2 regions of the Gottfriedia sp. NPDC056225 genome follow, and region 1 is predicted to be linked to the other one. Evidence: a T-box and tRNA genes for the amino acid it is inferred to sense, from the RefSeq annotation. Region 1 holds a T-box; the other holds one or more tRNA genes.
What was found. A T-box is a leader RNA that pairs with one kind of tRNA and senses whether it is charged. The one in region 1 lies ahead of serS (serine--tRNA ligase), so its partner is inferred to be a tRNA-Ser.
Positions count from the first base shown of each region.

Region 2: it encodes a tRNA-Ser, which carries the amino acid that the T-box ahead of serS (serine--tRNA ligase) is inferred to sense. The anticodon was not compared.

Region 1 covers NZ_JBHJTJ010000070.1:429-7,348, forward strand. Annotated here, with positions in the region: gene ACFCYN_RS23310 (YaaC family protein) at 1-662, opposite strand, end outside; gene guaB (IMP dehydrogenase) at 779-2,242, shown strand; gene ACFCYN_RS23320 (D-alanyl-D-alanine carboxypeptidase family protein) at 2,353-3,684, shown strand; gene pdxS (pyridoxal 5'-phosphate synthase lyase subunit PdxS) at 3,817-4,701, shown strand; gene pdxT (pyridoxal 5'-phosphate synthase glutaminase subunit PdxT) at 4,711-5,301, shown strand; T-box leader at 5,352-5,577, shown strand; gene serS (serine--tRNA ligase) at 5,644-6,918, shown strand.
Region 2 covers NZ_JBHJTJ010000045.1:22,280-29,842, forward strand. Annotated here, with positions in the region: gene ACFCYN_RS20805 (Tex family protein) at 7-2,205, shown strand; gene cmpA (cortex morphogenetic protein CmpA) at 2,195-2,305, opposite strand; gene ACFCYN_RS20815 (SprT family protein) at 2,610-3,062, shown strand; tRNA gene ACFCYN_RS20820 (tRNA-Asn) at 3,146-3,220, shown strand; tRNA gene ACFCYN_RS20825 (tRNA-Ser) at 3,228-3,318, shown strand; tRNA gene ACFCYN_RS20830 (tRNA-Glu) at 3,331-3,405, shown strand; tRNA gene ACFCYN_RS20835 (tRNA-Val) at 3,418-3,493, shown strand; tRNA gene ACFCYN_RS20840 (tRNA-Met) at 3,811-3,887, shown strand; tRNA gene ACFCYN_RS20845 (tRNA-Asp) at 3,892-3,967, shown strand; tRNA gene ACFCYN_RS20850 (tRNA-Gln) at 4,271-4,345, shown strand; tRNA gene ACFCYN_RS20855 (tRNA-Lys) at 4,626-4,698, shown strand; tRNA gene ACFCYN_RS20860 (tRNA-Leu) at 4,712-4,794, shown strand; gene ACFCYN_RS20865 (M15 family metallopeptidase) at 5,048-5,866, opposite strand; gene cls (cardiolipin synthase) at 6,000-7,442, opposite strand.

The sequences.
Region 1 (6,920 bases):
TGCTTTTGATTCTGTTCAACAATTACAATATCTAATGAAGCTTGTTTAGATTTTAAAAATGAAATAAAACGCTCTGAAGTAAAATGATACGATGATAAAATTTGCTCTGGTATAGTGATTTCGTCATGTTCCACTGTAATTGGCAGAAATAAATTACCCTTTTTAGTGATTTTGAGGATTTTGGCTAATTCTGGTATAGATTGTAAAAGCTGCAGCATCGTAAATTTTTCGCTTTCCAAATTGTTTATATTAAATAAAACCTTTGAAGCATGAGTGAACAGTCCATTTTTTTGAATCTTAACTTCGTCATCAATAAAAGAATACCCTAACTTTTTTATTTTTCTTGAAGTTACACCGTGAGCTAAAATTGCGGTCGTACTTGGATATTCTGGATCTACTGTTAGTACACAAGCCTTTAATAGTTGTACAAGCCCATAAAATAACAAGGTAGGTTTTACATTAATTTGAGAGTTTTGAGCTGCATGAAAATAGCTTTTCCCATGCTCAATATAATACAAAAAAGGGTATGCATTATGAAAAGCTTTAGTTTTTTGATCTTTGAAATTAGTTCGTTCATATTTTGCCTGAAGATAGTTTTTCGAATATTGTACTGAGCTAAAGTAACATAGCTCGTCCCATACATTACTATACGAATATAACATAAGAGAGGAACTCCTTATTAACTGAATATTTAAACATAATTTGACTTCCTTGACAGTGTTTTATCCTATTGTTAATCTACTAATAATATTTATACGTGTATTAGGGGGGCTTTTTTATGTGGGAATCAAAATTCGTAAAAGAAGGACTTACTTTTGATGATGTTTTATTAGTTCCAGCCAAATCTGAAGTACTTCCAAATCAAGTTGATGTAAGTGTAAGATTAACGGAAAAAATTCAATTAAATATTCCATTAATCAGTGCAGGAATGGATACAGTTACAGAAGCAGAAATGGCTATTGCGATGGCTAGACAGGGTGGACTTGGTATCATTCACAAAAATATGTCTATCGAAGAACAAGCTGAGCAAGTAGATAAAGTAAAGCGTTCTGAAAGTGGCGTAATTGATGATCCATTTTTCTTAACACCATCTCATAAAGTAGCAGACGCTGAATATTTAATGGGTAAATACCGTATTTCAGGTGTACCTATCGTAGATGATACAGAAAATAGAAAATTAGTCGGTATATTAACAAATCGTGATTTACGTTTTATTCAAGATTACTCAATTGTTATTTCAGACGTTATGACAAAAGAAAATCTAGTGACAGCTCCTGTTGGGACAACACTTGCAGAAGCAGAACAAATTCTTCAAAAACATAAAATTGAAAAGTTACCCCTAGTTAATGAAGATGGCACATTAAAAGGCCTAATCACAATTAAGGACATTGAGAAAGTAATTGAGTTTCCAAACTCAGCAAAAGATCAACAAGGTCGCTTACTTGTAGGTGCAGCAGTAGGAGTTACAAAAGATGCTCTTCAACGAGTTGAGTTTTTAGTAAAAGCTAATGTTGATGTGATTGTAATTGATACAGCTCATGGTCATTCTAAGGGTGTTATTGAGAAAGTAAAAGAGATTAGAAGCAAGTTCCCAGAATTAGCAATAATCGCTGGAAATGTAGCAACTGGTGAAGCTACTAAGGAACTTATTGAAGCCGGTGCAGATATTGTAAAAGTTGGTATTGGACCAGGTTCAATCTGTACTACTCGTGTTGTAGCTGGAGTAGGTGTTCCTCAACTAACTGCAGTTTATGATTGTGCTTCTGTTGCTAGAGAATACGGAGTACCTATAATCGCAGATGGCGGTATTAAGTATTCTGGAGATATCGTAAAAGCTCTTGCAGCTGGTGGACATGTGGTTATGTTAGGAAGTATGTTTGCCGGTGTACAAGAAAGTCCTGGTGAGACAGAAATCTACCAAGGAAGACAATTTAAAGTATACCGTGGTATGGGTTCTGTAGGCGCAATGGAAAGAGGAAGTAAAGATCGTTATTTCCAAGAAGGAAATAAAAAACTAGTTCCTGAAGGTATTGAAGGTCGAGTTCCTTATAAAGGACCGTTAGCGGATACTGTACACCAATTAATCGGAGGAATAAGATCTGGTATGGGTTACTGTGGTACAGCTACATTAAAAGACTTAAGGGATAACGCACAGTTTATTCGTATGTCTGGTGCTGGATTACGCGAAAGTCATCCACATGATGTTCAAATAACAAAAGAAGCACCCAATTACTCATTATAATAATTAAAGCAATGAAACTTAGGGCAATTACAAGAAATTGTAGTTGCCTATTTTTTGGGAAATAATTGTGTTAAAATGAACAAGTTAAATTAAAGGTTGGAGGTAAGACAGTGTTTGGAAAGAATATACTAACGAAACTAATAGTAATAGCTTTAGCGATAACTATAATCATTCCTATGAATTTAAAGCCTGCTGCTGCTGAAGATGTTTTAGGCGTTCAAGCTAAGGCTGCGATTTTAGTCGATGCAAATTCAGGGAAAATATTATATGAAAAAAATTCAAATGCTCCACTACCGATTGCAAGTATGTCAAAAATGATGACTGAATATCTGGTTAATGAAGCGATTAAAAATGGCAAAATTTCGTGGGATGAGAAAGTAACAGTTTCTGAATATGCCCATAAAATCTCTCAAAATACAGGGTTATCAAACGTGCCTCTTGAATTGGGCGGTAAGTATACAGTACGTGAACTATACGAAGCAGCTGCTATTTACTCTGCAAATGGTGCGACAATTGCACTAGCAGAAAAAATTGGTGGATCTGAGAAAAACTTCGTACAATTAATGAACGATAAAGCAAAACAACTAGACTTAGGAGACGTTAAATTCGTTAATGCTACTGGTTTAGTAAATAAAGACTTACAAGGTATGCAACCAGAAGGAACTTCTCTAACTGATGAAAATATTATGTCAGCGAACGGTGTAGCAAAATTAGCTTATAATCTAATTAAAACTTATCCAGAAGTACTTCAAACATCTTCAATTCCAAAGAAAACATTCCAAGAAGGTGGAAAGTATCCAGTAAAAATGGATAACTGGAACTGGATGTTACCAGGATTAGTATTCGCTTATCCAGGTATGGATGGATTAAAAACGGGTTCTACAGATTCAGCTGGCTTCTGTTTCGCTGGAACTGCAAAAAGAAATGGTCAACGTTATATTACTGTTGTAATGGGAGCTAATTCATATAACTCTCGGTTTAGTGAAACTGCTAAATTAATGGATTATGGGTTCGGTAACTTTGATAAGACTACAATTGTTTCAAAAGGACAAACTGTAAAAGGTAATAAAACTGTTAAAGTAACTAAAGGTAAAGATAAAGAAGTAAAAGTAGTAGCAAAAGATGATATTACTTTAGCTATAAAACGTGGTGAAGCTAAAAACTACAAAGCCACTATCCAATTATCAGGTAAGGCAATCGATAAAAATGGAAATATTATTGCTCCAATTAAAAAAGGAACAAAGGTTGGAGAAATCGTAATTAAATCTTCAAAAGGTGATGACCTAGGTTATATCACTTCAAAAAATCAGTCATTTGATTTAGTAGCAGATAAGAGTGTTGATAAAGCTAACTGGTTTGTTCTATCCTTTAGAGGAATTGGATCATTTTTCGGTAATTTATGGGATAGTATCGTAGGCGGTATTGGTGGTTTATTTAAATAATTTTTATATTAATATATCAGTAATTGTTAAGTTGTCATTTTTTCAGTAAAATAAAGGTAAGGTAACTTTAACTAGGGGTAAAGAAATACTAAAATGTTACCAAGTAAGCTTTAATAATGGAGGGGCAAAACAATGAATTTAACAGGAACAGAACGTGTAAAACGCGGCATGGCAGAAATGCAAAAAGGCGGCGTAATTATGGATGTAGTAAATGCTGAACAAGCTAAAATAGCGGAAGCTGCTGGTGCAGTAGCAGTAATGGCATTAGAAAAAGTACCATCTGATATTCGTGCAGCTGGTGGAGTAGCTCGTATGGCTGATACAAGTATTACTGAGGAAATTCTTAACGCAGTTAGTATTCCTGTAATGGCTAAAGCTCGTATTGGACATATCGTTGAAGCACGCGTTTTAGAAGCTATGGGAGTAGATTACATCGATGAGAGTGAAGTATTATCTCCTGCAGATGATATCTTCCACATTAACAAATCAGATTACACTGTTCCATTCGTTTGTGGTTGCCGTAACTTAGGTGAAGCACTTCGTCGTATTGGTGAAGGTGCGTCTATGTTACGTACTAAAGGTGAGCCTGGTACTGGAAACATTGTAGAAGCAGTACGTCACTTACGCCAAATTAATGGTGAAATCCGTAAAGTAGTTGGTTTATCTCGTGATGAATTAATGGTTGAAGCTAAAAACCTTGGCGCTCCATTCGAATTATTACTTCAAATTAAAGAACTTGGTCGTTTACCTGTTGTTAACTTTGCAGCTGGTGGAGTAGCAACACCTGCAGACGCAGCTTTAATGATGGAATTAGGAGCAGACGGAGTATTCGTAGGTTCTGGTATCTTTAAATCTGAAAACCCTGAGAAATTTGCTCGTGCGATTGTACAAGCTACTACTCACTATCAAGATTATGAATTAATCGCTAACCTTTCTAAAAACTTAGGACCTGCTATGAAAGGTATCGACATGAGACAACTTGCTGCTGCTGATCGTATGCAAGATCGTAGCATTTAAGTTGGTGAAATTATGAAAATAGGTGTATTAGCGTTACAAGGTGCAGTTCAAGAACATATAAATGCAATTAAAGCATGTGGTGCTGAAGCTGTTATCGTGAAACGTGTAGAACATTTAGATGGACTTGATGGTATTGTATTACCTGGTGGAGAAAGTACTGCGATGCGTAGATTACTTGACCATATAGGATTATTACAACCCTTAAAAGAGAAAATCGAAAATGGTTTACCGGCATTCGGTACATGTGCGGGCATGATCTTACTTTCGAAAGAGATTGCAAATGATGACACGGTACATCTAGGTGTTATGGATATGGTAGCTGAACGTAATGCTTTCGGTAGACAAGTGGATAGCTTTGAAGTAAACATCCCAATTAAAGGTGTATGTGAAGATTATCCAGCTGTATTTATCAGAGCACCATTTATACGCTCCGTATCAGGTGATGCAGAGGTTATTGCAGAGCATGATGGTAATATTGTAGCAGTTAGACAAAATCACATGTTGGCAGCATCTTTCCATCCAGAATTAACAAATGATTACCGTTTTATGAGTTACTTTGCAGATATGGTTAAGGAAAAAAATGCAAATTTAAGTATGTAACTATTGAAAAAAGTAAAAGCTTATAGTAAATTATAATATAATTTAAATTGTCTAAAGCGATGAAAGAAAATAGTAACAAGTTCTAAATTTTTAGAGAGTCGGTGGCTGGTGTAAACCGATAATGAAGACTTGTGAATCCATTCTTGAGCGAGTTACGGAATGCTTTATAGCTAGTAAGTAACTCCGGTACTATAGTCCGTTAACTATACTAAGGTGGAAGGATTATTTATTAATTCTTCAATTAGGGTGGCAACGCGGGTAGCTCTCGTCCCTTTTATGGGATGAGGGCTTTTTTGTATTTTTTTTTATACTTTAGGCAATTAAGAATAGGAGGAATTGAATATGTTAGATATTAAATTATTACGTAGCAATTTTGAAGACGTTAAAGCCAAGCTTCAGTTACGTGGTGGAGATATAAGTTATATCGAAAAATTTGAAGACTTAGATCTAAACCGTAGAGAATTACTTGTTCAGGTGGAAGGGTTAAAAAGCCGCCGTAATGAGGTAAGCCAAGAAATTAGTGTATTAAAGCGTGAGAAGAAGGACGCTGAAGCGCTAATTGTTGAAATGAGAGAAGTTGGAGATAAAATTAAAGTTCTTGATGAAGAGATTAGAACATTAGAAGAGCAATTAGATGCAATTCTATTTACGATTCCTAACTTAGTTAGTGATTCAGTGCCAGTTGGATTAACTGAAGACGATAATATTGAAATTCGTAGAATAGGTGAAGTTCGTAAATTTGAATTCGAGCCAAAGGCACACTGGGATTTAGGTGTTGATCTAGATATTTTAGATTTCGAACGTGGAGCTAAAGTTACTGGTAGCCGATTTACTTTTTATAAAGGCTTAGGAGCTAGACTTGAACGTGCTCTTATCAGTTTCATGTTAGACCTTCATATTGAAGAACATGGTTATACAGAAATGTTACCACCTCAACTAGTAAATCGTGCAAGTATGATTGGTACAGGACAGCTTCCTAAATTTGAAGAAGATGCATTCCGTGTCGAGAAAGAAGACTTCTTCTTAGTACCAACAGCAGAAGTGCCTGTTACAAACTATCACCGTGATGAAATACTTGATGCTGCGCAACTGCCAATTGCCTATACTGCATACAGTGCTTGCTTCCGCTCTGAAGCAGGTTCAGCGGGACGAGACACACGAGGCTTAATTCGTCAGCACCAGTTTAATAAAGTTGAACTAGTTCGTTTCGTAAAACCTGAAGATTCTTATATTGAGTTAGAAAAATTAACATCTCAAGCTGAAAAAGTTCTTCAACTATTGGGATTACCTTATCGTGTAATTACTTTATGTGCTGGGGATATCGGATTTTCTTCTGCAAAAACTTATGACATTGAAGTTTGGTTACCAAGCTATGATGCATACAAAGAAATTTCTTCTTGCAGTAACTTTGAGGCATTCCAAGCAAGACGAGCTAATATTCGTTTCCGACGTGATCCAAAAGGAAAACCGGAATTTGTTCATACATTAAACGGATCTGGACTGGCGATTGGACGTACGGTTTCTGCTATCTTAGAAAACTACCAACAAGAAGACGGTTCAATCATTATTCCTGAAGTTCTTCGTCCATATATGGGCGGAAAAGAAGTTATTAAATAATT
Region 2 (7,563 bases), on a different contig from region 1:
TAAGTTATGTCACAGCAATTGATTAATAAAATAGCATCTGATTTATCTATTACTTTGAAACAAGTAGCTACTGTCATTGAATTAAAGGAAGAAGGAAATACAATTCCCTTTATTGCTAGGTACCGAAAAGAAAAGACGGGTTCTCTTGATGAAGTTCAAATTCATTCGATTTTGGAGAAATATGAGTATGCTGTAAATCTTCAAACACGAAAAGATGAAGTAATCCGTTTAATTGATGAAAAAGGAAAGTTGAATGATGAATTACGTAAAAGTATTACGTTAGCAACAAAGCTACAAGAAGTAGAGGATTTATACCGACCATATAAAGAAAAAAGAAGGACTCGTGCTACGGTCGCAAAAGATAAAGGGTTAGAACCATTTGCAGAATGGTTATTCTCGATGCCAAAAGAAGGCATGTTAGCAGAAGAGGCATTAAAATACATAAATATTGAACTTGAAGTTAGTACAGCTGATGAAGTTATTCAAGGTGGAAAAGATATTATTGCGGAATGGATTGCAGACGATGCTACATATCGAAAGTGGATTCGTGAAGTTACATTTAAAAAAGGAACAATTGATAGTACTGTAAAAGATGCCGATAAAGACGAAAAAAAAGTTTATGAAATGTATTATGAATACTCTGAGCCAATTGCAAGGATTGTTCCACATAGAATATTAGCGATGAATCGTGCAGAGAAAGAAGATATTTTAAGGGTTGCAGTTCAATCGCCTTTTGATGAAATCATTTCATATTTAGAAAGAAAAGTTATGATAAAGGAAACTTTTGTGCGATCAATTTTAAAAGAAGTTGTTGAGGATGCTTATAAACGATTAATTCAACCTTCAATTGAAAGAGAGATTCGTAAGGAATTATCCGAAAAAGCTGATTCTCATGCAATTAATATTTTCTCAGAAAACTTACGCTCACTATTGCTACAGCCACCATTAAAAGGAAAAATCGTTCTTGGAGTTGACCCTGCATTCCGTACAGGTTGTAAATTAGCCGTTGTAGATGAAACAGGTAAAGTACTTAAAATTGATGTTATTTATCCGCATCCTTTCAAAGGTGAAAGAGAAGAAGTTCAAAGAAATAAAAGAGAGCAAGCAATTGCAAAAATTAAAGATATTCTTATCAAATATAAAATAGAGATGATTGCAATTGGAAACGGAACAGCGTCTCGTGAAACTGAGCTATTTATATCTGAAATTCTAAAAGAAATGAAAAATAGTATTTACTATGTAATCGTAAATGAAGCTGGAGCGAGCGTGTATTCTGCTTCAGAACTAGCGCGAGAAGAGTTTCCAAATTTCCAAGTTGAGGAAAGAAGTGCGGTTTCAATCGCAAGACGATTACAAGATCCGTTAGCTGAATTGGTTAAAATTGACCCTAAATCTGTTGGCGTAGGATTATACCAACATGATGTTTCTCAAAAAAGTCTGAATGAGTCACTAACGTTTGTTGTTGAAACATCAGTAAACCAAGTAGGTGTAAATGTAAATACAGCATCAGTTTCGCTACTACAACATGTATCGGGCTTGTCCAAAACGGTAGCGAAAAATATCGTTAATTATCGTGATGAAAAAGGGAAAATTACAAATCGAAAAGAGCTTAAAACGATACCGAGACTAGGTGCAAAAACATACGAACAATGTATTGGATTCTTACGCGTTGTCGAAGGGGATGAACCTTTAGATCGTACAAGTATTCATCCGGAGAATTATGTGCAAGTAAAAAAACTATTAAAGCAATTAAATTTCTCAACAAATCAAATTGGTTCAAAAGAACTAAAAGAAAAGTTAAAGACGCTAAACTTAGAAGAAATATCAGAACAACTTGATATTGGTTTAATTACACTGAATGATATTTTAGCTTCATTAACACAACCTGAAAGAGATTTACGAGACGAATTAGCAGCACCAATCCTTCGCCAAGATGTTCTTCAAATTGGAGACTTAAAAATAGGCATGGAGCTTGAAGGAACAGTAAGAAATGTAGTCGATTTTGGTGCATTTGTTGATATAGGATTAAAGAATGACGGTCTTGTTCATATTTCAAGAATGAGTAGTAAATTTATAAAACATCCATTAGATGTTGTTTCAGTTGGCCAAGTAGTAAAAATATGGATTGCTGAAGTTGATCAAAAGAAACAAAGAGTAGGCTTATCTATGCTGCCAATTGAAGCAAAAGAAAAAGTCAAAGCTTAATTTTTTGATAATAAAACCAACATTGATTTAATAACTTTATTTGATAACGGTTTTTCTCATAAAATGCTTTCTGCATTTGAGTCTTAAGCCAACTAGGCATTACCATGATGAAAACCTCCAACTTAAAAATCTTCGCCCATCTTAACTATTGAGATGGGCGATGAAATAAATGAGTGAGGGGTAACCTTCCGATACACTGTATAAAAAGGATAACTGTATTGTTCATTTTGGATAGTAAAAATTACGCCGTTGTAGAGAGATTTACTAAGAGCAGCCCATTTAGCATAAATCGTACTAATAAGATCTTTTGAAATTCTCATTTGTATGTTTAATGTATGCACATACCCAGAAAAATGTGAGTTGTTTAGTTAGAATAAAGTAGAAAAAGAGGTGGCGATCTATAAATGGACAATGAGGAGATACAAAAATTAGTAGAAGATCTATCGATTACCTATTTCGGACGGCCATTTCTCCATCAAGCTTCCTTCAATACTAGATTGAGAACTACTGGTGGAAGGTATTTATTAAAAAATAGTAATATCGAATTAAATAAATTATACTATCAAGAACACGGAATCGAAGAGCTAAAGGGAATTATATTACACGAGCTGTGTCACTATCATCTTCATATTATGAAGAAAGGATATAAACACGAAGATAAAGATTTTAAAGACCTACTAAAAAAAGTAGGTGCGCCTAGATACTGTAAACCACTAAATTCTATAAAGAAAAGAACACATTCTTATAAATATAAATATAGATGTGTTGGGTGTGGACAATACTTCTTAAGAAAAAGAAAAGTTGACACAAAGCGCTTTGTATGTGGAATATGCAAAAGTCCATTAAAACAATTATAAATAGTGTTGACAGGTAATATATGTATAGTTTATATTAATACTTGTCATCATGTTACAGCGCATGACGAATTGATTGGAATTTTTCCGCAGTAGCTCAGTGGTAGAGCACTCGGCTGTTAACCGAGTGGTCGTAGGTTCGAATCCTACCTGCGGAGCCATTATATTAGAGAAGTACCCAAGTGGCTCAAGGGGCGCCCCTGCTAAGGGTGTAGATCGTTAACGCGGTGCGAGGGTTCGAATCCCTTCTTCTCTGCCATATTTTTTTTTTGGCCCGTTGGTCAAGCGGTTAAGACACCGCCCTTTCACGGCGGTAACACGGGTTCGAGTCCCGTACGGGTCACCAATATTTTATCCCGGAGGATTAGCTCAGCTGGGAGAGCACCTGCCTTACAAGCAGGGGGTCGGCGGTTCGAGCCCGTCATCCTCCACCATTTCTTTAAAATGATATAAACTCTTATTATCGCGGCGTGGAGCACGAACGAATATGCTTCGAAGTAATAACTTCAGCATACCAATCGAGCTGCTACTTGCATAAACATCCTGAGATTGGGATGGTCTTAACGAAATAAAGTTCATGGATCTAATAAAATAGTATCCACATTATCGCGGGGTGGAGCACGAACGAATATGCTTCGAAGTAATAACTTCAGCATACCAATCGAGCCGCTACTTGCATAAACATCCTGAGATTGGGATGGTCTTAACGAAATAAACTTCATGGATCTAGTTAAAATAGTATCCACATTATCGCGGGGTGGAGCAGTCTGGTAGCTCGTCGGGCTCATAACCCGAAGGTCGCAGGTTCAAATCCTGTCCCCGCAACCAAAATGGTCCCGTGGTGTAGCGGTTAACATGCCTGCCTGTCACGCAGGAGATCGCCGGTTCGATCCCGGTCGGGACCGCCATTTATTACTACAGTTTGTAGTATTTTTTTCTTTATTTGGAGAAAAATAGTAGTGAGATGGATGAATTTTTTTTATCTTTAGGAGTAGATTCGAGGGGTAAATACAATACTACATAAGACAATCCTGCGGTGTTACTTCATGTAGCATATTCGCACATTAGGAAAAGAAGTATAGTGAAATGTCGGATTGTTTTTTATCTTGAGAGGTTAATTCAAGAAGGTAAGGCAATACAACATAAAAAAAATCCTGCGGTGCGGGTTCATGGAGATTATTCGAAGAAGTAGATTCATGATGTTATATCAATGGGCTATAGCCAAGCGGTAAGGCAACGGATTTTGATTCCGTCATGCCCTGGTTCGAATCCAGGTAGCCCAGCCATTTTTATTTTGAATAGTAATGTTTAAGGTAGAGGGATTTTCTTTTATCTTAAATGCGATCGTGTAAACAGTAAGTAAGTTTAAAAATAGTCTGTTTTTAGTGTACTTGTACTATCATGTATTTATAAACTTGTTATTACGAGCCATTAGCTCAGTTGGTAGAGCACGAACGAGTAATCTTCGATGCGATTACTTCAGCGTACTTGTCGAGCAGCTACTTGAAATTCTATCTGAGACAAGGACGTCTTTAGAACTTGCTTATTTTATAAACTTGTTATTACGAGCCATTAGCTCAGTTGGTAGAGCATCTGACTTTTAATCAGAGGGTCGAAGGTTCGAATCCTTCATGGCTCACTTTTGTTTATTCGCGGTCGTGGCGGAATGGCAGACGCGCTAGGTTGAGGGCCTAGTGGAGGTTTCTCCGTGGAGGTTCAAGTCCTCTCGGCCGCATCTTAATTATGACTTTCCAAGACATCTTACAATTGTAGGGTGTCTTTTTTGTGTTGATTGACATCAATAAAGAAATAATTGTAAATTTTTAGTACTTAAGAAATTACTTTTTTTTTCACTAAATTAGTGAAAAAGAATATTCGTGATAACCACTTGTTACACATTGATGCGTGTTTTTATATAACTACTGATTTGTAGACATTGACTATACTAAAAAACTCACTTTTGATATATTCCAAAAGTGAGTCTAACATTAATAATTAGCAGGATTTACTTGAAGTGGTTTAAATTTCTGATTTTTATCAGAGTAATGCCACCATTCTTTTGAGTAGCCCACGAAACCGGCTTGTCTCATCGCTTTATCCATGATTTGATAATTCTTTTCTTGTACACTATTTCGCTTATAGCTTCGAGAAGCACGTGATGAAAAATCATCGAATTTGGATTGCATTTGCACTTCTTTTCCATCTAATGTACACAATGTTATATCTAGTGTTGCACCTAGTTGGTGGCCTCGTATATTTTTTGGACTAGGCTTAGCAACATAATCTGAATTAGGATATGCATTCCAAAGTGTTTGTTGAGCTGATAAAGGACGGTAAGCATCCCAAACTTTAATCGTATATCCTTGTTTTTTTAGGATGGAATTTGCTTTAGCTAATTTTTTGGCTGTGCTAGTCCTAAGGATGGCTTGGCTAAAATTATAAATACGTTTGCCGGTAAAGTTATTCGTTGTATTATAGCGTAAATCAACGATCAAACTTTTATCTAATGATTTAACATTAGTGAACTCTGCAATTACATACTTCCCGCTAATAAATCCTGTTTTACTTTTAAATTTAATTTTATACCATCCGTTGGCATGTTTATTAACAACCGTTAAAAATTGACCTTTTTTCACAGTACCGATTAACTTAGCCGTTGTACTAGGGCCGCTACGGATATTTAGTTTACTTGCAGTTACGGTGTAAACTTTATTCGCTGCATAAGTAGAGGTTGGGTTTGTAAAAAAACTGACCCACAAAGATAAAAGAGCTAAACAACTTATTAAAATCTTCTTGATTCTTCTCATAGTTCACCTTCTAATTAATTTATGTAATAATCTGTTAACTTCTTTAATTATTCAATAGAATACGTGTACTTTCAATTTAAAACTTATTTGGCAATATAAAAAAACATTACAATTTAGTAATGTTTTTAGTAGTTTATAATATTGGAGATAGAAGTCGAGAAATAGCTTCTTTTATTTTTATAAAGATTGTTCTCGCTTGATACTTTTCAAGTGTAAGTTCACTAGAATATTTACAATCAGATAAAAAAAGGTTTTGTAGATTGGATGATTCTTTTTCTGAATAGACGATCGCGTTTATTTCAAAATTCAATTTAAAACTACGTGTATCAATGTTAGTAGTTCCAACTGAAGCAACTTCTTGGTCTATTACGATTGTTTTAGCATGCAAAAATCCATTTTCATATAGCAATATTTTTGCTCCGTAAGATAATAGTTCGCCTACGTATGATAGTGATGCCCAATGTACGAATGGGTGGTCAGGTTTACTTGGAATCATTATTCTAACATCAATTCCAGATAATGCAGCAATTTTACAAGCGTCCATAATGCTTGCATCAGGAACGAAGTAAGGGGTTTGAATATAAACGCTCTGTTTAGCAGACGTAATTAGTTTAACGTACATATTTTTTAAGTGCTCTGTTTCCGAATTTGGCCCACTAGCAACAATTTGTATGGGAGTATTTCTGATACTTTCCACATTATTAAAAGTAAATTCCTCTATAATATGTCCATGTTGTTTAGTAGCTTGTTGCCAGTCTAATATAAATCGCCCTTGAATTTGATTTACTGAATCACCTTTTATTCGAAAATGAGTGTCTCTCCAGTATCCAAATTTCTTATCAATTCCAAGATACTCGTCTCCGACATTAAAACCGCCTATATAAGCAACTCTCCCATCAATAATACAAAGTTTTCTGTGATTTCTATTGTTTAATCGAAAATTGATTAGTCTTAGGAAGGAAGGAAAGAAAGCTTTTACCTCACCTCCGTGTTTAATAAGATCTTTGAAAAAAGAAGGAGTGATTTTTTTCGAACCAATGTCATCGTACAGCACTCGTACTTTAACGCCTTTTTCTGCCTTCTTTGTAAGTTCGTCTCTAAGCTTTTTTCCTAACGAGTCACGTTGAATGATGTAATATTGAATATTTATCTCTTTTTCGGCATTTTGTATGTCTTCGAAAAGCGAATTAAATTTTTCGTAACCGTCACTAAATGTTTGGATCTCGTTTTCAGTTGTTAATAAAGCATTAGCGGATTTTAAATTCATCATAATTAATTGTGAATGCTTCGATAGTAATTCATCTTGGATAAAGCGTTGATCATTATGTATTTGATTTGCTTGATTAGTAACTGCTAATTGAAGATAACTTCTTTCTTTATTTGAAAGATGATAGAAGTTCTTTTGTTTTAGCTGTCTGCCTAAAAAAAGGTATAGTAAGAAACCGACTATTGGTATAAAAAGTAGGATCATAAGCCATGCCCACGTAGCTGCAACATCTCTCTTTTCAATAAAGATTAAAATACCAGCTAGCAGTATATTAACAATAAGGAGGATTGTAATAAAATTTATATCCATTGAACTCACATCCTATATAATTAGATTGCTTTTAATATGTTTTATTTAATGAATCAAAGTATACAAACATATTGTATACTTTTCTAAAATAAAAGTATTTTATCATTTACTCTGTAATTTT